Regions from separate parts of the Arthrobacter sp. TmtSoilC77 genome, predicted to be linked through region 3. Evidence: riboswitches for the same ligand, from Rfam matches in the RefSeq annotation. Region 3 holds a riboswitch; each other region holds the start of a gene.

Region 1 (7,782 bases), 3.7 Mb from region 3:
CGTAGTCCAAAGAGCCCCACAGGGTTCCTAATGAAAGTTAGAGCGGATGCACCAAAAACACTGGAAAACAGCAGCTGGAGCAGCCCTTTCGATTGGTTTGCTTTCGGCTCCGCTGACAGCCGTTCCCGCAATTGCGGCCGACGATCCGTCGGCCCCGCCGGGCACCTCAACCGTAGTCATCAACGAGGCCTATCTCAGCGGGGGCAGCAGCGGCTCTGCTTTCAAGAACAAGTTCGTAGAGCTCTACAACTCCTCGGACACTCCGGTCAGCCTGGCAGGGTGGTCGCTACAGTACCGGTCGGCAACCAGCACGGGAGCGCCCACGGGCATCACTGCGCTTACGGGCAGCATCCCCGCCAAGGGCTATTACCTGATCCAAGGAGCCACGAACAGCAGCACCTCCACGGCGCCGGCCCTGCCCGCCCCGGATGTGCAGGCAACCGGAACCTTGAACCCCGGTGGAACCGCCGGCACCCTGGTCCTGGCGAAGCAGGCCAACGCCGTTTCTCCCCTGGCCGCTGGCTCAGTGACGGACGATGCCGCCATCGCGGATCTCCTCGGCTACGGCACATCAAACACTTTCGAAACGTCGGCAGCAACCGCCCCCACGGGCAACACTGACGTCAAAAGCCTCAATCGGAGCAACGGTGTGGACACCAACTCCAATGCCGCCGACTTCAGCTTGAGCGCCACCATCACGCCCACGGCGTCCGGCGGCGGAACGCCGCCCGCGGAACCCGAGCCGGCCCCAGGATCCAGGACCATCGCCGAAATCCAAGGCACCGGCGCCTCGAGTCCGCTCGTCGGCAGCACGGTAACTACCCGTGGCAAGGTAACTGCAGTTTACGCTTCGGGAGGTTTCAACGGCTACTACGTGCAAACCCCCGGAAGCGGCGGGGAGGCCGCAGGGGCGGCCAGGACGGCGTCGGACGCTTTGTTCATCTACTCCCCCACGACGGCGGGTACGGTACAGCCCGGCGACTACGTGGAACTCACGGGTGTCGTCAGCGAGTTCGCCAACCAGACACAGCTCACGGTTGAGGCTGCCGGCCTGCAGAAACTGAGCGAAGCTGCGCCGGAGGTAAAGCCCACTGCCTTCCAGATGCCCGCCAACGAGGCCGCGCGCGAAGCCCTTGAGGGCATGCTCGTCGCCCCACAAGGCCCGTACACCGTGACGGACAACTATTCGCTGAACCAGTATGGCGAAATCGGCCTCGCGGCCGGGACATCGCCGTTAGTGCAGCCGACGGCGGTCGCTACCTATGGTTCAGCAGAATATGCCGACGTGGTGGTAGAGAACGCCCTCCGTGCCATCAAGCTCGACGACGGCGCGTCCACCAACTTCCTCAAGGACGCCACCACGAAGGCCCAGCAACTGCCATACCTGACCACGTCCGATCCCGTTCGCGTGGGCTCTCCGGTGCAATTCCGGACAGACGTGATCCTGGGCTACGGCAATAACTCCTGGAAGTTCCAGCCCCTCACGGCGCTGACTCCCACGAATGCGGAGACTGTGCAGCCTGCAAGCTTCACGACAACCCGCCCCGACGGCCCCGCCGACGTTGGCGGAAACCTAAAGCTTGCCTCCTTCAACGTGCTGAACTACTTCACCACTACCGGCGACCAGCTCAGCGGCTGCATTTTCTACACCGACCGGGATGGGAATCCGATCACGGTCAAGGAAGGTTGCAACGCCCGGGGTGCTGCCAATGCTGAGAACCTCCAACGCCAGCAGGGCAAGATCGTCGCTGCGATTACCAAGGCAGGTGCGGACGTCGTATCCCTTGAGGAAATCGAGAACTCCGCCCAGTTCGGCAAGAACCGTGATGACGCTTTGTCCAAGCTGGTGGACGCCCTCAATGTGAAGACGCCGGGCGTATGGGACTACGTGCGGACACCCGCAAACGCTCCCCCTCCCAGCGATGAGGATATGATCCGCACCGCGTTCATTTACAAGAAGGCCGTAGCCGAGCCGGTCGGGGAGGCAATCATCCACAACGACACCGTGGCTTTTGCAAGCGCCCGCAAACCGCTGGCGCAGGTCTTCAAGCCAGTCGGCGCGGACGAGGACAAGAAGTTCATAGCGATCGTGAACCACTTCAAGTCCAAGGGTTCCGCTGCAACCCCGGATGACACGGACAAGGGCCAGGGCGCCTCGAACATTGCCCGCACAAAGCAGGCTGAATCACTCCTCGCCTTCTCCAGGGATCTCCAAGCCACCAAGGGCACGGACAAGGTCTTCCTGATTGGCGACTTCAACGCCTATGCCAAGGAAGACCCCATCAATGTCCTCACTGGCGCAGGTTACACGGACCTTGAAGCTGGTACCGGCAAGCACTCTTACCTCTTCGGGGGCATGGTGGGCTCGCTGGACCACATCCTTGCTTCCCCGGCAGCGGCCGGGATAGTCACGGGAACCGACATTTGGAACATCAACTCCGTGGAGTCCGTGGCGCTGGAGTACAGCAGGTATAACAACAATGTGACCAACTACTATGCCGGGGACGAGTTCCGCGCCAGCGATCACGACCCCGTGGTGGTGGGTATGAACCTGGGACCGGATGTGCCGGCCACTGTTGACCTGCAGTTCCTTGGCATCAACGACTTCCACGGCCGGATCGACTCCAACACCGTCCTCTTCGCCGGCACTGTGGAGAAGCTCCGCGCCGAGGCCGCCCCCGGCGCAACCGCCTTCATTTCTGCTGGAGACAACATCGGCGCCTCGCTCTTCGCGTCCTCGGTTGCCAAGGACCAGCCGACCATCGATGTCCTCAATGCCTTGGAACTCCGGGCTTCGGCAGTAGGCAACCACGAGTTCGACGGCGGGTGGCAGGATCTGCGCGACCGCGTCATCGCCGATGGTACCAACGCCAAGTTTGCCTACTTGGGCGCGAACGTTTACCAGGCGGGCACCAAGACTCCGGTCCTGCCGGAGTACAAAGTCCTGGAGATGAACGGCATCCGGGTGGCTGTCATCGGCACCGTGACGCAGGAAGTGCCGTCGCTGGTGACTCCCGCCGGCATCACGGATCTTGAGTTCGGTGATCCGGTGGAAGCCATCAACCGGGTGGCCGCAAAGATCAAGGCAGAAGACCTGGCCGATCTGATCATCGTGGAAAACCACGACGGCGCTGCATCGGGCACACCGGAGGGTGCCACCCTGGAGCAGGAAGTCGCAGCCGGTGGACCGTTCGCCAAGCTCGTCAACGAGACCACCCCCGACGTAGCCGCCATCTTCACCGGGCACACCCACAAGGAATACGCCTGGGACGCACCCTTGCTGGACGCCAACGGCAAACCCACCGGCAAAACCCGTCCCATTGTGCAGACCGGCAACTACGGCGAAAACGTGGGAAGCGTTACTCTCACCATCGATACCACCACGCATTCGGTCACAAGCTATAAAGCTGCCGTGGTGGATCGGACCACGGACACTTCGGAAAGCCTCGTTGCCGCCTATCCTCGCGTGGCCGCAGTCAAGGCGATCGTGGACAAGGCTCTTGCCGATGCTGCCGTGTTCGGGAATCAGCCGGTGGGCGCAGTGACAGCTGATATCACCACCGCCTTCACTCCGGATCCGGCTGGCGGCTCCCCCAAGCGGGACGACCGCGCGAACGAATCCACCCTCGGAAACCTGGTCGCGGACTCCTTGGTGGACACGCTCCAGGCGCCTGAACTGGCTGCTGCGGAGATAGGCGTCGTGAACCCGGGCGGCCTGCGTAACGAGCTCTACTACGCACCGGACGGCACCATCACCTACGCCGAGGCCAACGCGGTCCTGCCCTTCGTGAACAACCTGTGGACTACCTCCCTCACTGGCGCCCAGTTCAAGACCCTTCTTGAGCAGCAGTGGCAGACCAACGTTGACGGAACAGTTCCCAGCCGCCCTTACCAGCAGCTTGGACTTTCCAGGAACGTCAACTACACCTACGACGCCGCGCGCCCGGAAGGCGACCGCATCACCGGCATCTGGGTAGGCGGCGCAGTCATCGACCCCGCCAAGCAGTACAGGATCGGTACGTTCAGCTTCCTGGCTACCGGCGGCGACAACTTCCGCATCTTCAAGGAAGGCAGCAACACGAAAGACACCGGTTTGGTGGACCGCGATGCCTGGATCAAGTACCTCCGTGAGCACAACCCCGTGTCTCCGGACTTCGCACGCCGGTCAGTTGCCCTGGTAAACACCACCGCCGTAGAGGTCAAAGCGGGTGAGCCCATGGCACTCGCTATCTCCAAGCTGAATCTCACCTCGATCGGCAGCCCGGCCAACAACACTCTCAATGCCGTCTTCGTGGACAGCAAGGGCGCGGCGATAACGCTCGACTCCGTGCCGGTGACGGCCGGCACTGCCACAGTGAACCTCAAGGTTCCCGCGGCGGCAGCTGCAGGCAGTGGCACATTGGTGCTGACCGCCGTCGAGTCCGGAACCGTGGTAAAGGCCCTGGTGACGGTTGCAGGGAGCGGCACGAATCCTCCGCAATGCACTCCGCCCACCAAACCGTCCAAGTGGTACGACGCCGTGGGCTGGTTGCACTACGCGTGGGCCTGGTTGGAGTACCAGAAGTGTCTGAGGGGCTAGGCGGCCCCTTCGTATGACCCGCCAAAAAGGTAGCCCCTCACGAGGATGACTCGTGAGGGGCTACCTTTTTGGATTTTCGCCTACTTCTTGACGAGCTCGGGTTCCTCCGTGTGCTTGGCGTCCTTCTCAAGCTGCGCCTGGAACTCCCTAAAGCGAACCAGGTGCGCTGGCCGGCGACGCAGGATGACCCAGGCCACCCCCAGAATCAGGAACCACAGCGGCGTGGCCAGGAGCGCAGCAAAAGTGTCCGGCTGCGTGGTCAGGGTCCAAAGCACGAACGCAAAGAACGCAAAAACCACCCACACCATCACCACGCCGCCTGGCATTTTGAACGCCGAAGCATCATGCAGATGTGGCCGCCGCTTGCGGAATGCAAGGTAGCTGGCCAGGATGATGGACCATACGAACACGAAGCAGACAGCAGACACGGTTGTCACCATGTCGAACGCCTTGCCGATGTCCTGCCCGGCATACATGAGGACGACGCCGGACAGCAGCAGGACGCAGGAAAGGAACAGGGCGTTGCGGGGTACTTTGCGGCTTGAGAGCGCGCCAAACACAGCCGGTGCGTCGCCTTCCTGGGCCAGTCCGTAAACCATACGGGACGTTGAGTAGATACCCGAGTTGGCTGAGGACATTGCAGAGCTGAGAACCACCAGGTTGACGATGGTAGCCGCGGCGCCCAGGCCGGCCAGGGAGAACATCGCAATGAATGGGCTGTGGCCGGCCGCGAACTGGGTCCACGGGGTGACGGACATCAGGATGATGAGGGCGCCCACATAGAAGAGCAGCACGCGGATCGGAATCGAGTTGATGGCCTTGGGCAGGTTCTTCTCCGGGTCCTTGGCCTCGGCGGCTGTGGTGCCTACCAGTTCAATGCCGACGAAAGCGAAGACGGCGATCTGGAAACCGGCGACGAAGCCCATGAATTCGTTGGGGAAGAAGCCACCGTGGCTCCACAAGTTGGTGAAGCTGGCCGGCCCGGCGTCGGACTGGAAGCCGCTGAAAATCATGAACAGGCCGACGATGATCAGTGCCGCGATGGCGACGATCTTGATGAGGGCGAACCAGAATTCGGTCTCGCCGAATGCTTTAACCGTAGCCAGGTTCAGAAGCAGCAGGATGCCGATGGTGATCAATCCGGGCACCCAGAGTGGAAGGGACGGCCAGAGCTCCTTGGAGTACCCGGCGATCGCGATGACGTCGGCGATGCCGGTAATGACCCAGCAGAACCAGTAGGTCCACCCCGTGAAGAACCCTGCCCACGGACCCAGCAGGTCCGCTGCAAAGTCGCTGAAGGATTTGTAGTTCAGGTTGCTCAGGAGCAACTCGCCCATGGCGCGCATGACGAAGAAGAGTATGAAACCGATGATCATGTACACGAAAATGACGGATGGACCAGCGGCAGAAATGGTCTTTCCCGAGCCCATGAACAGGCCCGTGCCAATTGCACCGCCTATCGCGATCAGCTGGATGTGCCGGTTACTGAGCTGCCGTTCGAGGTGCGGTTCGAGATGTGGTGAGCCTGCTTGGTGCGGGACGGAGGATGGTGGGCGCTGAATCGTCAAGAGGAACTCCATTGTTCAGGCGGCACTGGGTGCCACGATGATTCGGGTTCCTCCCCACTCTGTAGGTGGACCTGAGAGTTTCCGCAGGGATGGCCTGCTTGCACCTTCGGTGAGCCCGGATGCCCGGACTGCTTTCCAGAGTTGCCTCGCCGCGGCGGTACATGGGCCTGAGAGATTCCTGGGGAGGGTTTGCTCCTACGGCGCCTGACGGGATGTACCGGCAGGACTCTCCCGCCGCAGATCAAAAGCGCGCACCACTTTGCCGGTGATGCAGCTCACACACTAGCGAAGCATTGGACACACCGCAAACAAAGGCAGCTAGCTGGCCAGAATGCTACGGGCGATTTCGTCAGCATCCCGCAGGGTTCGCTGGCCACTGGCATAAGCCTTCCCGGTCGCTGGACGCGCCTCGGCAGCAATGGCCGTTCCCCACTGGGTCGCCGACAATTGCAGACCCAAAACATACATCCCCCGGGTCACAGAGCCGTTGGACGCCACAGGCCGGTACGGGTGCGGTTCCACATCCAGTCCGGTTGTCTGCACCGGCGTGCCCTCGGCACTCATCATGATTTTGGTTCGCACAAGGCCGTCAGCCATGAGTTGTTCCAGGAGTGGAGAAATATTGATGCCCACCCTGTTGGCCGGCGACATCGCTTCAATCAACGTGGGTGCCTCCGCTGGCCCGTCGTGGACCCATGGAGAGACTGCCCGGAAAACCTTGGCGCTCCTATCCACACTGAACTTCGGGTCGGGTCCAACGAAACCCACGACGCCGGCACGCGCCAGAGCAGCCAACTGCTCCGAACGCAGTGCCGGGGCCCCGCTGGCAAGGCCTTCAACGAACGATTCGAACCATCCCCTCAGTTCAGCGACCCACGATTCGTCCGTGATACCACCGTCTGCCACGACGGACTTCAGGATCGCCCTGCCGGTGTGCAGTGCGCCGATTGCCATTTTCACGGGATCCGCTTCGCCCAGTGCGGAGCGTCGTGCGTCGTCGTCCAGGTAGGCCGTTATCGCCAGATCCAGTTCCCGGCGGGACGCGAACGTTCGGCCTGCCAAGGGCGCAGCGAGTCCGCGGACATTCAGTCGGCGGGAGGCAAGCACGTGCTTGTCCACCAAGGCGGCGACGTCGCTTTCCCAGTTGGCGGTGGTGTGCGCGTGGGGCTGCAACGCGTCCTCAAGGTCCGCGAGGAACTGCGCCGCATCGCGGATGGCGGCAGGCTGCGACCTTGCCAGGGTGGAGTAATAGGCCCACAAGGCGTCCCGGTGCAGGAGCGGCCAAAGATCGTGGTCGAATCCGGGCTGGATACCGGCTGCCCTGAACCGGTCCACTGCTGCCTCGGTCAAGTAACGCATGGTGATGCTGCTGGGGTAATACCCCGCCAAACCGGCCTTGGCCCGGTACGGGGTTCCGCGCCGGGATGCTGCGATAATCCTGGGTTCCCTGCCCGAGGGCCGGTACTCGAGAACTCCGGCTCCCGGTACGCCGGCTTCGACGAACTTGCCTCCCCGGCCCTCAGTCAGCTGGCCCATGACATCGAAGAAATTCAGTCCCATCCCACGCACCAGGACGGGCTCGTTGTCCGGTACCCGCTGCCAGTCGACGTCGGCTGGCGGTGCAGGCGGGAAATA
Region 2 (7,782 bases), 3.5 Mb from region 3:
AAGGGCGTCCCGGTTGGCTTCGATCTTGGCTTTGAGATCCACGTGGTCGATGGTGCCATCAGGAGCGGTGGCCACCACTACTACCTTCATGCCAGCGAGCACAGCCGAGGCCGCGTTGGTGCCGTGGGCAGAAGCAGGGATGAGGCACACATTGCGCTGCTCGTCGCCGCGGGAAAGGTGGTAGCCGCGGATCGCAAGGAGGCCGGCGAGCTCACCCTGGGAACCGGCGTTCGGCTGGATGGAAACCTGATCGTACCCGGTGATCTCGGTCAGCTGGGATTCAAGGTCGGCAATGAGTTCACGCCAGCCAGCGGTCTGGGAGTCCGGAGCGAACGGGTGGATCGAGGCGAACTCCGGCCAGGAGATTGCTTCCATCTCGGCGGTTGCGTTCAGCTTCATGGTGCAGGAACCCAGCGGAATCATGGTGCGGTCCAGTGCGAGGTCGCGGTCCGAAAGCTTGCGGATGTAGCGCAGCAGCTGGGTTTCGGAGCGGTGCGTGTTGAATACCGGGTGCTGCATGAAGTCGCTCGTACGCTCAACGGAAGATTCCAGCGCAAAACCTTCAGCGGATTCGGTGACCGAGGCGCCGAAGACATCCAGGACGCCGCCGACAATCTCTGAGGTAGTGGTCTCGTCAACAGAAATGCCCACCAGATCAGCGTCAATGCTGCGCAGGTTGATTCCCTTGGCCTCGGCAGCGGCAACGATCCCGGCAGCCTTGCCGGGAACGCGGACGGTGATGGTGTCGAAGAAGGAACCGTGAAGGACCTCGACGCCGGCGCCCTTCAGGGACGCTGCAAGCGTGCGCGCGTGACCGTGGGCGGTCTCGGCGATTGCCTTCAGGCCTTCGGGACCGTGATAGACGGCGTACATGGACGCGACGATGGCAAGCAGGGCCTGGGCCGTGCAGATGTTGGACGTGGCCTTCTCGCGCCGGATGTGCTGCTCACGGGTCTGCAGCGCCAAGCGGTAAGCGGGGACACCGGCGTCGTCCTTGGAAACGCCCACCAGACGGCCCGGCATGGAACGCTCGAGGCCCTTCTGGACGGCCATGTAGGCGGCGTGGGGGCCGCCGAAGAACAGCGGAACGCCCAGGCGCTGGGCGGAGCCGACGGCGATATCGGCGCCCTGCTCGCCCGGAGGCGTGATGAGCGTCAGCGAGAGCAGGTCTGCAGCCACGGTGACGAGCGCGCCACGTTCCTTGGCGTCAGCGATGACGGCGGAGTGATCGAACACGCGGCCGGAAACGCCGGGCTGCTGCAGGACGACGCCGTTGATGGCGCCTTCCGGGAGGCCGAGCGAAAGGTCAGCGACCTCAACCTCGAAGCCGAGTGCCTCGGCACGGCCCTTCACGATGGCAATGGTCTGGGGAAGGCAGTCGGCGTCGAGGACCGTCTTGCCGTCATGGGCGGCCTTGTTCTTGTTGGCGCGGCGCATCATCAGCACGGCTTCGGCCACTGCCGTTGCTTCGTCCAGCAGGGAGGCGTTGGCGATCGGCAGGCCCACGAGGTCCTGGACCATTGTCTGGAAGTTCAGCAGAGCTTCGAGGCGGCCCTGGGAGATTTCCGGCTGGTAGGGCGTGTACGCGGTGTACCAGGCCGGGGATTCCAGGATGTTGCGTCGGATAACCGGCGGCGTGACGGTGTCGTAGTAGCCCTGGCCGATCATCTGGACGGCGGTCTTGTTCTTGGACGCAAGCTTGCGCAGCTCGGCCAGCACCTCAACTTCGCTGAGCGCGTTTTCAAGGGTGAGGGCAACGTCCTGGCGGATGTCGTTGGGAACGGCTGTATCAACCAAAGAATCGACGGTGTCGTAGCCGACCGTCTTGAGCATGGTTTCAATGTCGGCCTGGCGGCGGGCGCCAATGTGCCGGTCGACGAAGGTGGTGGAGGCTGAACTAACCGTCACGAAGGAACTCCATTACTTGGGCGGCGTTGGGTACGCCACAGCGGCTCGGGTTCCTCCCCGCTCTGTATTGGACCTGAGAGTTTCCGCGTGTTGCTTGAACAACGATCGCTTGCACCGTCGGTGAGCACAGCACTTCTTCCGCGCCAAGAGGGCGCGGCAAAAGGCCTGCTACTTTCCAGAGTTGCCTCGCCGCGGCGGTGCGTGGGCCTGAGAGATTCCTGGGGAGGGTTTGCTCCTACGGCGCCCGCATCACTTGCTTGCGGGACTCTCCCGCCGCAGATCAAAGGCATATTCAATTTTTGCGGGCCCCTGTGAAGACGCACCACAAGGCTCAATTGTCCTACGTCGGGGGCGTCGCCGCAAATGGATGGCCCGCTACTTGCGGAGCCGGTCCAGGATGCCAAGGAGGATCTCGACGTCGGCCTCCCGCCCGGCCTTGCCGCCTTCCTGGCCACCCTCGAACATGGCATTGAAATACAGGCCGTCGCCCATGTAACTGACGGCTTTGGCAACCTCCGGACCAACATCCTCGGCCAGGACGTCCAACCACTGCTGCTGGATTCCGGCAAACCTGCGGCGGGTCTCCTCATGCGCAACTTCGGCCAGTCTTGTGGCAGCGACCAAAGCCCGATCCATGGGGGTTCCCGCCCATAGGGAGGAGCGGATGAAGTAAACCGCAGAGCCGTCCGGCGCAGCCTTCATTTGCTCGACGTCTTCCTGAGCCAACCGATCCAGGCGCTCAAGCAGGGCGCTGATCAGCGATTCCTTGCTGGGGAAGTGATAAAGCAGCCCGCCCTTGGAGACGCCCGCCCGCTTGGCAACGGCATCGAGGGTGGCGGCCCGCTCCCCCACCTCGATGAGGAGGGCTTCGTAGGCATCCAGGACCGCATCCCTGGCAACTGGTTTTCGTGGCATGTGTACATCATTCCCTACGGGGTCGACGGCGCTTAATTTGAAACTGTACCGTCTGGACGGTACAGTAGCTGTCATGTTCACGCCGTCCTCGACCCAAGCTCCCCGTTCCGCTCGTCCCGTCATGGGTGGAGGCGCACCTTGGCGCGACTGGACGGCCCTGGCACTCCTGATGTTCCCGGTGCTGCTGGTGGCCGTCGACAACACCGCGCTCACGTTCGCCCTGCCCGAAATTGCCCGCTCCCTGGACGTGGGTGGCGTGCAGCTCCTATGGATCATCGACGCCTACCCGCTCGTGTTGGCGGCGTTGCTGGTTTCCATGGGCAACCTGGGCGACAGGATCGGACGACGGCGGCTGCTGCTGATCGGCAGCACCGGCTTCGCTGCGGTTTCGGCTGCTACGGCGTTCGCGCCTTCCGCGGAATGGCTGATTGCCGGCCGCGCAGCACTTGGCGTGTTCGGCGCGATGCTGATGCCTTCAACCCTGTCCCTGATCCGGAACATCTTTGCTGATCCGAACCGCCGGCGGCTCGCGATCGCCGTATGGGCCGCCGGATTCTCTGGTGGCGCTGCCCTTGGCCCGATCTTCGGTGGCTGGCTGGTTGAGCACTTCTGGTGGGGTGCTGTCTTCCTGGTGGCGACCTTCCTGCTCCTGCCGCTCCTCGCCTTCGGCAGGGTCCTCATTCCCGAATCCAAGGACGCCAACCCCGGCCGCGTTGACGTGCCCAGTATCGGGCTGTCCGTGATCACGATGGCTCCGTTCGTGTACGGCATCAAGGAATTCGCTGTTCACGGATTCGGGGTGTCGGCAGCGGCCTTCATGGTCTTCGGCCTGGTGATGGGCGTTCTGTTTGTCCGTCGCCAGCGCCAACTTGAGAACCCAATGCTGGATGTCCGCCTGTTCAGCAACAGGGTGTTCAGCACGGCGATCGTGGCCAACGTCCTGTCCTTGTTTTCCATGACGGGCTTCATCTACTTCTTCGCCCAGCACTTGCAGCTGGTTGAAGGCCAGTCCCCCATGGAAGCGGGCATTGCAATGATTCCGGCGCTCCTGGCAACGGTCGTCGCCGGCCTGGTGGTGGTCCCGCTGGTAAAGCGCATCCGGCCGGGATTCGTAGTGGCCGGCGGACTTACCCTCAGCGCTGCAGGCTATTTAGTGGTGGCTGTGGGTGACCACGGCAGCGGACCGATGTTCCTCTTGTCAGCTTTGACTGTCCTGGCCGTTGGCGTTGGCGCAGCGGAGACCATCTCCAACGACCTCATCCTCGGCTCCGTACCGGCCGACAAGTCCGGAGCGGCGTCCGCAATTTCCGAAACCGGATACGAACTGGGTTCGCTCCTGGGAACGGCCGTGCTGGGCTCTATCCTCACCGCGTCCTACCAGCACAACCTCGTCATCCCGGAGGGCTTGTCCACGCAGGCGGCAGGGAACGCGGGTGAAACGCTGGCCGGCGCCGTGGATGCCGCAGCTGCACTACCCGCTCCATTGTCCGATGCACTGACAGCCGCCGCCCGGGTAGCCTTCGAGTCCGGCGTCCACATCACTGCGGCGATTGGGCTGGTACTGATGGCCGGAGCGGCAGTGCTTGCCGCCGTCGTGCTCCGCAGGGTGCCCAAGGCGCGGTAAGCGAGCGTGCAGTAGGCCGGCGTTCCGTCGGGAATCAGTGGCCGTCAGTAGGTGCAGCCTTGTCATCTACGGCGGCCACCAGCTCGTCAATCCGGTCCAGGGCATCGCTGAGCCGGCCTACCGTTGCCCACAATCCAGGGTGCTTTTCCTTGATTTCATCAAGCGTCGCGCCTGCGGATCTGAGCGATCCGAGATCAAAGCTCACGTTGGTGCGGGCTCCTGCGATGGCTGCCCTGAGGGCTCCAAACCCCACCACGACGTCGGCAATGAGTGCTGGGTTCCCGTGGGCAGCAAGCCATCCCAGGTCCTCGATGGCGTCGATGGCATGGTCGCCGAGCACAGCGGAGGCCTTGGCAGCATCGACGGATGCGCGGTGGATTGCCTGCTCCCGGTCCGGACCAGGATCAAGCCGGAAGGCCGCACCGAAAGCCTTCGACGCCGTTGCGTCCTCGTCAGCCAGCTTAAGGGCGGCTTCGCGGAGGGAGCGGGCCCGGACGTGCAGCTCGGCCAATTCCCGCCCGGGCGCCTCTGTGTAACCTGCGACCATGGACGCCAGGGACGCTGCAACGGCCAGCATCACGCCGGTTCCCGCGCCTCCACCCGGTGATCCGCTGGACTCTGCCAGGGCCTTGGTCCAATCCTCGACTGTTGAGCCTTGGGTAGTGATCTCTTGTGAAGATTCCATGCAACCAAGTTTGCCCTGAAGCGCAAAGGTGTGGGTCGGCGTCGTTGCCTGATGACGTCGATACACTGGCCAGACCCTGCGGCGTCGACCTGTTAAGGAAAATTCCCCATGAGCATTGACCTGGAAGCCCTCTACCGTGATCTGCACTCGAACCCGGAGCTTTCCTTCCAAGAGGTCAGAACAGCCGGGATCATCAGCGGACACCTTGAGGACTTGGGGCTGCTGGTCCACCGCAGCGTGGGGAAAACGGGGGTTGTAGGAGTCCTGGACAATGGCCCTGGACCCGTGGTGATGCTTCGTGCGGATATGGACGCGTTACCGGTCAAGGAGGACACCGGGCTGGACTACGCAAGTGCGGCAGTCGGCGTCGACCATGAAGGCCGTGAGGTGCCGATCATGCATGCGTGCGGACACGACGTACATGTCAGCTGCCTCCTCGGAGCAGTGGAAGCGTTGGCCGCAAAGCGGCAGGACTGGCAGGGCACGCTGATCGCGGTCTTCCAGCCGGCCGAAGAATGGGGCGGCGGCGCCCAGGCCATGGTGGCGGATGGGCTCTTTGACCTGGTCCCCAAGCCGGACGTGGTCCTCGGCCAGCACGTGGCGCCCTTTCCTGCCGGATGGTTCGGCATCCGTTCCGGCGTGGCCATGGCTTCAGCGGATTCCCTCAACGTGACGTTGCATGGGCGCGGCGGCCATGGCTCCCGGCCTGAAACCACCGTTGATCCAGTCCTCATGGCTGCGGCAGCCACCATGCGCCTGCAGGGAGTGGTGTCCCGGGAACTGGCCGCCAGCGATTCTGCAGTGGTTACCGTTGGGCAAATCCATTCGGGAACAAAGAACAACATCATTCCCGAGACCGCAACCCTGGGCCTCAGCATTCGATCCTTCAGCGAGCCCACACGGGAGAAAGTCCTGAACTCGATCGAGCGCATCGTTCGAAGTGAAGCTGCTGCCTCAGGCGCCCTGAAGGAACCCGACTTCCACTATGAGGAGCGCTACCCGCTGACGGTCAATGATGAATCGGCCGCCGGAAGGATCGCTTCGGCGTTTCGCGATAAGTTCGGCGCCGCAAGGATCATGGACCCCGGCCCGGTCTCAGGCAGTGAAGACGTCGGGGAACTCGCGACGGCGGCCGGCGCGCCCCTCGTGTTTTGGTTCCTGGGCGGGATCGAGGCCACCCACTTCAAGGAATGGGCGACGACGGGTCGCTTGCCCGAGGACGTTCCGTCGAACCACTCGCCCTACTTTGCCCCGATCATCCAGCCGACCTTGGCCCTTGGCACGGAAGCACTGGTTACTGCGGCCCTCGAATTCCTGGAGACTTCGGGAAGATAGCAGCAAAAACCCCGCCTAACGGACAATTCACCGCCGCACCCGGTGGTGAATTGTCCGTTGGACGGGGTCTTGCTCGAAAACGCCTAGACCTTCTCGCGGATGCGGTCGATCCTCGGTTCTGAAACCTCAAATTCCCTGCGACGACGCGCCAGGAAAGTCCACAACGTTCCTTCTGTCTGCGGGCTCTTCTCGGCAGGGGCCTCAGGTGCCTGATCCTTGCTGGTCTCAGGCTTGTGCATCTCGGGCGTGCGCACGGAGTCCTTCTTCGTACGCCTCTCATAGCCCTCGTAGTACGAGTAGCACATACCCAACCTCCTTAGTGGCTGTTCTTTAATCGTCCTCGCACCTGGACCGTAAGTCGACTGCTAATTAATGCAACTCACCGTGAAACAAGGCCTTCAACGCGGCTGGCCGCCGTCGCCATAAAGGAACCCGTGGAACTCCTTACCCTCTTTGGGCAGCAGGGCGAGCGCATGCATGTCAGGGCGCGACCAAAGCGATAACCCCGCCGAGATGGCATTTGATGCCAATGGTGGCCGGAAACATTGGCATCAAATGCCATCTGGGGAGACCTCGATCCGGTACCCCCTTGCATCCAGCCGTGACTACCGCCATACTAAATGAACGCTATTCATTTAGTGACTGTCGTCTCACCGGAGTACATGCCCCCATGATTGAAATTACCCGCCTCGAAGCCCCGACTTCCCTGGCCCGCACCGAGCCGTCCACCCGCACCCCACTGCGGGTCGGCGTCGTTCAGCACCGCTGGCACGCTGATGAAGCAGTCCTGCATGCCGAACTGAACGAGGGAATCGAACGCGCAGCCAAGCTGGGAGCCAGTGTTGTTTTCCTGCCTGAACTGACTCTTTCCCGCTACCCTGCAGACACCCGGCCGGAGAACAACCCGGCCGCTGGTATCCGCCCTTCGGACATCACCGAAGACCTGCTCACGGGCCCAACCTTCACGTTCGCCGCAGCGGCTGCCAGGACGTACGGCGTCTCGGTGCACGCATCGCTCTACCAGCGTGCCGAAAACCCGGACGGCACGGACGATGGCCTGGGACTCAACACAGCCATCCTCGTCTCCCCCGCTGGCGAACTCGTCGCACGCACCCACAAACTCCACATCCCTGTCACGGCCGGTTACTACGAGGACAAGTTCTTCCGCAAAGGCCCGGCCGCCGAGGACGCCTATGCAGTGCACGCTCCGGCAGAACTCGGCGGCGCACGCCTTGGCATGCCCACGTGCTGGGACGAGTGGTTCCCGGAGCTGGCACGCATGTACTCCCTGGGCGGAGCAGAGATCCTGGTCTAC
Region 3 (7,782 bases):
CTTGCGGATATAGCGCAACAGCTGCGTCTCGGAACGGTGCGTGTTGAACACGGGGTGCTGCAGGAAATCACTGGTTCGGACCACGTCTGAGGGCAGCTCAAACCCGGAAGCGTCCTTCACCGGACCGGCACCAAAAGCGACGGCTACCGCAGAGAGGACCTCCGGCGTCGTGGTTTCATCGAGGGAAACGCCAACCGTGTCAGCATCGATGCGACGCAGGTTGATACCGCGGGCTTCGGCGGCGGCGATGACTTTGTCAGCCTTGCCGGGTACGCGGACAGTGAGGGTGTCGAAGAAGGATTCAGACACGAGTTCACGGCCGGCGGTCTTGAGGGCAGTGGCCAGCGTGCGGGCGTGGCCGTGCACGCTTTCGGCGATCGCCTTCAGGCCTTCCGGACCGTGGTAAACCGCGTACATCGACGCCACGATGGCGAGCAGTGCCTGCGCGGTGCAGATGTTGGACGTGGCCTTTTCGCGGCGGATGTGCTGCTCGCGGGTCTGAAGGGCCAGGCGGTAGGCCGGGACTCCGGCGTTGTCCTTGGAGACGCCGACGATGCGGCCCGGGAGCGTGCGCTCCATGCCTTCGCGGACTGCCATGTACGCAGCGTGGGGGCCGCCGAAGAACAGCGGAACACCAAAGCGCTGCGCAGTTCCGACGGCGATGTCGGCGCCCTGCTCGCCCGGGGGCGTGATGAGGGTGAGCGCCAAAAGGTCGGCAGCGACAGTGACCAGCGCGCCGCGCTCCTTGGCGTCAGCGATCACGCCGGAGTGGTCGAAAACGCGGCCCGAAACGCCGGGCTGCTGCAGGACGATGCCGTTGATCTCGCCGTCGGGAAGCCCGGCGGAGAGGTCGGCAATCTCCACCTCGAAGCCGAGCGCCTCGGCGCGGCCCTTCACGATGGCGATGGTCTGCGGGAGGAGGTCGGCGTCCAGGACGGTCTTGCCGTCCTTCGCGGTCTTGGACTTGTTGGCACGACGCATCAGCAGCACAGCCTCGGCCACAGCAGTGGCTTCATCCAGCAGCGAAGCGTTGGCCACGGGAAGTCCGGTGAGGTCCTGGACCATGGTCTGGAAGTTCAGGAGAGCTTCGAGGCGGCCCTGCGAAATCTCGGGCTGGTAAGGCGTGTACGCCGTGTACCAAGCCGGAGCTTCCAGGATGTTGCGTCGGATAACCGGCGGCGTAACGGTGTCGTAGTAGCCCTGGCCGATCAGCTGGATGGCGGTCTTGTTCTTGGACGCAAGCTTGCGGAGCTCGGCGAGGACCTGGGTCTCGCTAAGGGCGGCCTGGAGCGTCAGCGGCGTGGCTTGCCGGATGGAATCGGGGACCGCAACATCTACCAGGCCGTCTACGGAGTCGTAGCCGATTGCCTTGAGCATGGTGTCAACGTCGGCCTGACGGCGGGCGCCGATGTGCCGGTCCGCGAAAGCGGTGGGGGTTGATTGAACAGTCAAGAGGAACTCCATGATTCAGGCGCCCTATGTGCGCCACGATGATGTGGGTTCCTCCCCGCTCTGTATTGGACCTGAGAGATTCCGCAGGAATGGTTGCCTGCTTGCACCGTCGGTGAGCCCAGTTACCTGGACTGCTTTCCAGAGTTGCCTCGCCGTGGCGGTACGTGGGCCTGAGAGATTCCTGGGGAGGATTTGCTCCTACGGCGCCTGACTGGATGTACCGGCAGGACTCTCCCGCCACAGATCAAAAGCATTGCGTCACGTCAGTGACACGGTTCACACCATAGCGGGTTATCCGGAAAAAGCGCAAGCAAGGGATACCTACCGGTGCATTGCCTCGTGGATCTGGAGAGCGAACCACAACTGGGCAACAGTGGAGGTTTCACCCATGTCCAGCCCCGTCAATTCGCCGATTTTCCGTATCCGATAGATGATGGTTTGCCGGTGCGCGAACAGGGCAGCGGCGGTTTTTTGCCAGGAACGCTGCGAGTCCAAATAGGTCCTCAGCGTGACGATGAGATCGCCTTCCTGGCTCTGCTCGTAATCGAAAATCGGGCCGAGGAGGCGCCGGACCAGCGCAGTTCCTTCCTCGAAACCCGTCAGCCCCAGCCATGATGGTCCCTGCGCGTAGCGGGCCAGGCCAAGCTTGTTCGCCCGGGCCGATCCGAGCGCCCACAGTGACTCCTGCAGCGCGCGCTGAATGCCCGCCACACCCGCCGGAGCGCTGATCCCGATCGCGGCATCCGCCCCGGCACAATGAACCAGGATGTCGTCCGGCACATCAGCAGGGACCACGACGTGGAGCCGGTTATTCCGCTTCAGGGAAGCCGACGCAACCCCGTGCCGCCACAGTTCGATGTGCACGTTAGCCAGCCTGTCGCCGTCGTCCGCTGCTTTATCGCCGGCGTCCGCGTAGAGCGAGGCGAGCAGGAAATCCTGGGGCGGAACATCAAAACCGGCCAGCCGGCTCTCCATCTCGGCCGCCCCCAATCTCCCATCCATGGCCTGCAGCAGGAACTCACCCGCCAGCCGATGTCGGCCTTCCAGCGACAGGACGATGCGCGAAAGTTGCAGACCCAGCACCGTTGCGGCGTGCAGAAGTACGACGGCGTCCGGGTGCGGTTCGCTGTTGGGCAGCACCACGAGGAGCGCGTTGGCGTGGGTCGGGATGTCCATGGTCAGCACGTGCCGGCCCCGGATCCGGTGCCACTGGAAGTTCTTACCCGCCAAGGACACCTGCCCGGAAAGCGGAGCCCATTCATCGGCAAGGAACCGTGGGACCGGCTGTCCCTCCGGATGCCAGGGATGCAGGCAGCGGCGGTCCACCACGAACAGCTCCGCATCCAGTTCGGTGGCGAGCCGTTGGACCAGGCTCTGCCAATGGTCCTCCGAGGCGCCGGCCGTTCGGAGCAGGTCGTAAACCCTGGCCGTCTGCCGCAAGCGCCGGGACTCTTCGAGCAGGGAGGACTCGGCAACCGAGCGGGCGATCGCGATGAACGGCAGCGGGTAGGGGATGTTGATGAGCGGCAGCGGCAGCCGATTGCAGGCCGCCAGGAACTCCGGCGTCAGCGGAGGCGCGTGCATCTTCTCGCCGATGGCCAAGGCGCTTGCCCCGCTGTCCATAAGGGCCTCGGCGAGCGCCACTTGTCCCGCGGCATCGGCCGGAATCGACAGCCCATTCGTCATCATCAGCTCGCCGCCTGTGACCCATTCCCAGAGCCTGGGCAGATCGGAGGTGTGGGCCCAGGTGATCCGGTTGTCGCGGCCTGCGTCACCGGCCAGAAGGCTGAGCCCGAGTTGGGGTTCAGCCACGAGTTCGGCGACCGTGATTGCCATCGGATGGGGTCCTGACTCTATGATTTCCGGGGCCCGTTCGGGACCTTTAGACATTTGTCTAAGCGTCTGGGCCATTTGTAGTCAATGTACCGCTATTCGCCGTGACCCGCGTCACCAAGAATGGAATTACTTACTTCCCGCTCAATGGCGAGCACCCCTCACACCAAGGAACCGGCAATGACAATCCACAAGCCCATCGGCCCTGTCGACGCAACCAAAGTCCCCCGGTATGCCGGACTCGGCACCTTCGCCCGCCTCCCCCAAATTGACCGCGTCCCGGACTATGACATTGCGATTGTCGGCGTACCGTTCGACGGCGGAACTTCCTTCCGGCCCGGCGCCCGTTTCGGTCCTGCCGCGGTTCGCGAGGCCTCGCGTCTCCTGCGCCCGGGCTACCACCCGGAGCTCGACGTCGAACCCGTTTACGAAGCCCAGGTTGTGGACGCCGGCGACATCGCCTGCACGCCCTACGACATCACCCGCGCTGTTCGTGAGATCGAGGAGCAGGCGTTGCCCCTCATCAGCCAAGACAAGCGGCTGATCTCGATCGGCGGCGACCACACGATTGCCCTGCCGATGCTCAGGGCCCTGAACAAGGTCCATGGTCCGGTGGCTTTGCTGCATTTCGATGCCCACCTGGATACATGGGACACGTACTTTGACCAGCCCATTACGCACGGAACCATCTTCCGGCGGGCGTTCGAGGAAGGCCTCCTTGTGGAGGACAAGTCGATGCACGTCGGCATCCGTGGCCCGGTGTATGACCGCAATGACTTCCTCAGGGACCACGAGTTCGGGTTCCAGATCATCCGCTGCTCGGACCTGGATGTCATCGGTGTCCCGGCCGCAATCCAGCAGGTGAAGGACAGGCTCGGCGACACCCCGGTGTACGTCTCCATCGACATCGACGTCCTGGACCCCGCGTTCGCTCCCGGTACCGGCACCCCGGAGATGGGCGGGCTCCACTCCCGTGAACTCCTGGCCCTGCTCCGCGGCCTGAACGGCATCAACATCGTGGGCGCCGACGTCGTGGAGGTCGCTCCGGCGTACGACCATGCGGACATCACAACCGTCGCGGCGGCCACCCTTGTTTTCGACCTCCTCGGCTTGATGGTGAACCGCAGCAAGGCCACTACAGTCCGTGAACTGGCTTCGACGTCCCGGAGCGCATCATGAACGCGCCCTTGGCCACGCACGAAGTTCCGCGACTAGAGGACAAAACCATCCAGCCGATCCCGTTGAATGAGCGTCACGGCAAGGCGCGCGATCTCTTCACCATCTGGTTCGGTTCCAACATCATGATCATGACCATCGTGACCGGCGGACTTGCCACCACAGTATTCGGCCTCGGTTTCGTGCCGGCGCTGGTGGGCATCATCATCGGCAACGTCGTGGGCGGCATCTTCATGGCGCTGCACTCGGCCCAAGGCCCCCAGCTGGGTGTGGCGCAGATGATCCAGACCCGCGGCCAGTTCGGCTCCTTCGGCGCCCTGTTGATCGTGGTCATCGTGGTCATCATGTACGTCGGGTTCTTCGCCGCAAACCTCGTCTTTGGCGGAGAAGCAATGGCCGCGGTCAGCCCCGGCATCAGCGTGGATGCCGGCATCATCATCATCGGCGTGGTCAGCGTTATCGCCACGATTTTCGGCTACCGGCTCATCCACGCCTATGCCAGGATCCTCAGCGTTGCAGCGGGCCTGGCTCTGTTGCTCGCCTTCGTGTGGATCCTCGTTGTACACGGCCTTCCCACCAGCTTCCTTGCGGAGGGCAATTTCAACTGGGTTGGCTTCATGGGGACCATCTCCGTCTCGGCCCTGTGGCAGTTGGCCTACGCACCCTACGTCTCCGATTACTCCCGCTACATGCCCCAGGGCACGGGCTCGGCACCGGCGTTCTGGGCTTCCTACTCAGGCTGCGTCCTGGGAACGTTGTTCCCCATGATCCTGGGGGCCCTGGTGGGAACCCTCGCCATGACCATGAGTGCCGACAACGTCGAAATCGTTGGCAGCCTGGGTGCGTTGCTGCAGCCGTGGACCCTCATCATCGTGGGCATCTTCTGCCTGGGAGTCGCCGCGTCCAACGCCATGAACCTCTACTGCGGCGTCCTGTGCACGCTGACCATCGGCCAAACCTTCAAACCCTCATGGTTGCCCCATGCCAAGACCCGCAGCATCGCGGCGGTCGTCCTCTTCGTCGTCGCTGTCTCCATCGCCTTGTTCGCCCGCGACAACTTCATCCTCTTCTACACCAACTTCCTCTCCTTCCTGATGTACGTCCTGGTCCCCTGGACGGCCATCAACCTGGTGGACTACTACCTTCTGCGGCACGGCGACTACCGGGTTGAGGACTTCTTCAAGCGCGACGGCGGTGTGTACGGGCGGTTCAATTGGGTCGCCATCGGCTCCTACATAGCAGGCGCCCTGATCCAGGTTCCCTTCTCGGCAACCGCAATCTACACCGGCCCCCTGGCCGCCGCCATGGGCGGCGTGGACATCTCCTGGATCGTCGGCCTCGTAGTGGTTGCTCCCCTCTACTACTTCGCGGCACGCGTGTTCCGGAAAAAGACGGAAGCCGCCCCCTTTCCATCGCCTGCACTCGCAAACTGACCTCATCTGAAAGCGACTTGTCATGACCCTCACAGACACTGCCCACCCCGAAACCGTCCAGTTCACTGTTCGACGCACGTCCTCTGACCACGCCGACAGCCTGCCTCCGCAGCTCCCCCTGCCTCCCGCGGGGCACTTCATCAACGGATCGTTCGTGCCCGGCTCCACCGGTCAGCTGATCGACGTCGTGGATCCCACCACCGAGCAGGTCATCGCCTCAGTGCAGGCGGGCACGGCGGACGATGTCGACGCCGCTGTACAGGCCGCCGTCGTCGCCCAAAAGACCTGGGGGGCTACTACCCCCAAGGAGCGCGCGGACGTCCTGAACCTGATCGCCAACATCATTGAAGAGAACCGGCAAGCGTTCGAGCTCATCGAGTCCGCCAATACCGGCAAGCCCCAGGCAGTGGCCGATGACGACGTCACCAGCACCATCGATACGTTCCGTTTCATGGCCGGCGCCTCCCGCACTCTGACCTCCATGGCCGGCGGCGACTACGCCACTGACCACACCTCCGTGATCCTCCGCGAACCCGTGGGCGTCGTCGGCGTCATCACCCCGTGGAACTACCCGCTGCTCATGGCCGCCTGGAAGATCGCACCGATTCTGGCTGCCGGCAACAGCATCGTCCTCAAGCCCTCCGAGCAAACCCCCTTGTCCACGCTGAAGCTGGCGGAACTGCTCGCCGGACGGATCCCGGACGGGATCCTCAACGTGGTCACTGGCCAGGGCCGCACTGTGGGACAGCGGCTTTCGGAGCACCCATCGATCGCTTTGGTCGCCCTGACGGGCAGCGTCGTTAGTGGCCAGGCCGTTGCGGAAACTGCAGCAAAATCCGTCAAGCGCGTCCACCTGGAACTCGGCGGCAAAGCCCCGGTTGTTGTCTTCCCCGACGCCGATCTTCGCGCCGCCGCCGCTGGAGTCCGCAATGCAGGATTCTGGAATGCCGGCCAGGATTGCGGTGCTGCCTGCCGCGTGCTGGTCCACGAGTCCGTGGCCGAAGAATTCACCCAGCACTTGGTACGCGAAGTCAACACGTTGGTGGTCGGCGCACCCGAGGCTGGGGACGACGTCGAAATCGGTCCCATGATCTCCCGGCCCCACTTTGAACGCGTCAAGGAATCCTTGGCCGAAGCCCGCGAGGCGGGACTGAATATCGCGATTGGCGGCTCGGCACTGGAAGGTCCCGGCTACTTCATCGAGCCAACGGTCATCAGCAACGTCCCTGCCGGCGCGCACATCGCTACCCACGAAATCTTCGGCCCCGTGGTCACTGTGGAAACCTTCTCTTCCACTGAAGAGGCCGTCACCCGTGCAAACGAAAGCCCCTACGGCCTGTCCGCCTCCGTGTGGACCAAGGACTCCAGCCTCTCCCTGCGGATTCCCAAGCAGCTGGACTTCGGCACCGTCTGGGTGAATGCGCACCTGGTCCTTGCGTGTGAGGTACCGTGGGGCGGATTCAAGGGCTCAGGCTATGGGCGCGACCTCTCGCTCTACGCCTTGGATGATTACTCGCGCACCAAGCACGTCATGATCAACCACGGCGCGTAAGCCTTCAAACAAGCAACGGAGCTTAGCAATGACCACCAAAGACCTTTCCCGCGCCGCCACTCCCACGGCACCTTTTGGAACAGACATCACCTGGACCAACTGGGGCGGGAACCAGAGCGCGACGCCGGCCTTCACCGTCCGGCCAAGGAACGAGCAAGAAGCGCTCGACGCCGTCCGTTTCGCCATTCGGGAAGGCCTGCCTGTGCGGGCGGTCGGCTCAGGGCACTCGTCCTCACCTCTTGTTCAGACTGGCGGCGTCCTGATGGACATGTCCGGGCTCTCCGCGATTACAGGAACTGACAAGGCCGGGCGTCGCGCACGGGCCCTTGCCGGAAC

Evidence for each region. A riboswitch is a leader RNA that binds a small molecule or an ion and turns the genes downstream of it on or off. The one in region 3 is predicted to bind glycine.
Region 1: another riboswitch for glycine. It lies ahead of cycA (D-serine/D-alanine/glycine transporter); the one in region 3 lies ahead of gcvP (aminomethyl-transferring glycine dehydrogenase).
Region 2: another riboswitch for glycine. It lies ahead of gcvP (aminomethyl-transferring glycine dehydrogenase); the one in region 3 lies ahead of gcvP (aminomethyl-transferring glycine dehydrogenase).

Annotation. Positions count from the first base shown of each region.
Region 1 is NZ_AP046050.1:906,439-914,220, reverse strand. It holds gene AC6I99_RS04345 (ExeM/NucH family extracellular endonuclease) at 47-4,579, shown strand; gene cycA (D-serine/D-alanine/glycine transporter) at 4,660-6,147, opposite strand; glycine riboswitch at 6,293-6,391, opposite strand; gene AC6I99_RS04335 (FAD/NAD(P)-binding protein) at 6,466-7,782, opposite strand, start outside.
Region 2 is NZ_AP046050.1:1,047,212-1,054,993, reverse strand. It holds gene gcvP (aminomethyl-transferring glycine dehydrogenase) at 1-1,908, opposite strand, end outside; glycine riboswitch at 2,094-2,191, opposite strand; gene AC6I99_RS04975 (TetR/AcrR family transcriptional regulator) at 2,284-2,823, opposite strand; gene AC6I99_RS04970 (MFS transporter) at 2,897-4,447, shown strand; gene AC6I99_RS04965 (cyclodeaminase/cyclohydrolase family protein) at 4,482-5,132, opposite strand; gene AC6I99_RS04960 (amidohydrolase) at 5,241-6,467, shown strand; gene AC6I99_RS04955 (hypothetical protein) at 6,551-6,772, opposite strand; gene AC6I99_RS04950 (nitrilase-related carbon-nitrogen hydrolase) at 7,138-7,782, shown strand, end outside.
Region 3 is NZ_AP046050.1:4,578,939-4,586,720, forward strand. It holds gene gcvP (aminomethyl-transferring glycine dehydrogenase) at 1-1,452, opposite strand, end outside; glycine riboswitch at 1,601-1,699, opposite strand; gene AC6I99_RS21210 (PucR family transcriptional regulator) at 1,774-3,288, opposite strand; gene speB (agmatinase) at 3,466-4,464, shown strand; gene AC6I99_RS21220 (purine-cytosine permease family protein) at 4,461-5,894, shown strand; gene AC6I99_RS21225 (aminobutyraldehyde dehydrogenase) at 5,917-7,446, shown strand; gene AC6I99_RS21230 (D-arabinono-1,4-lactone oxidase) at 7,475-7,782, shown strand, end outside.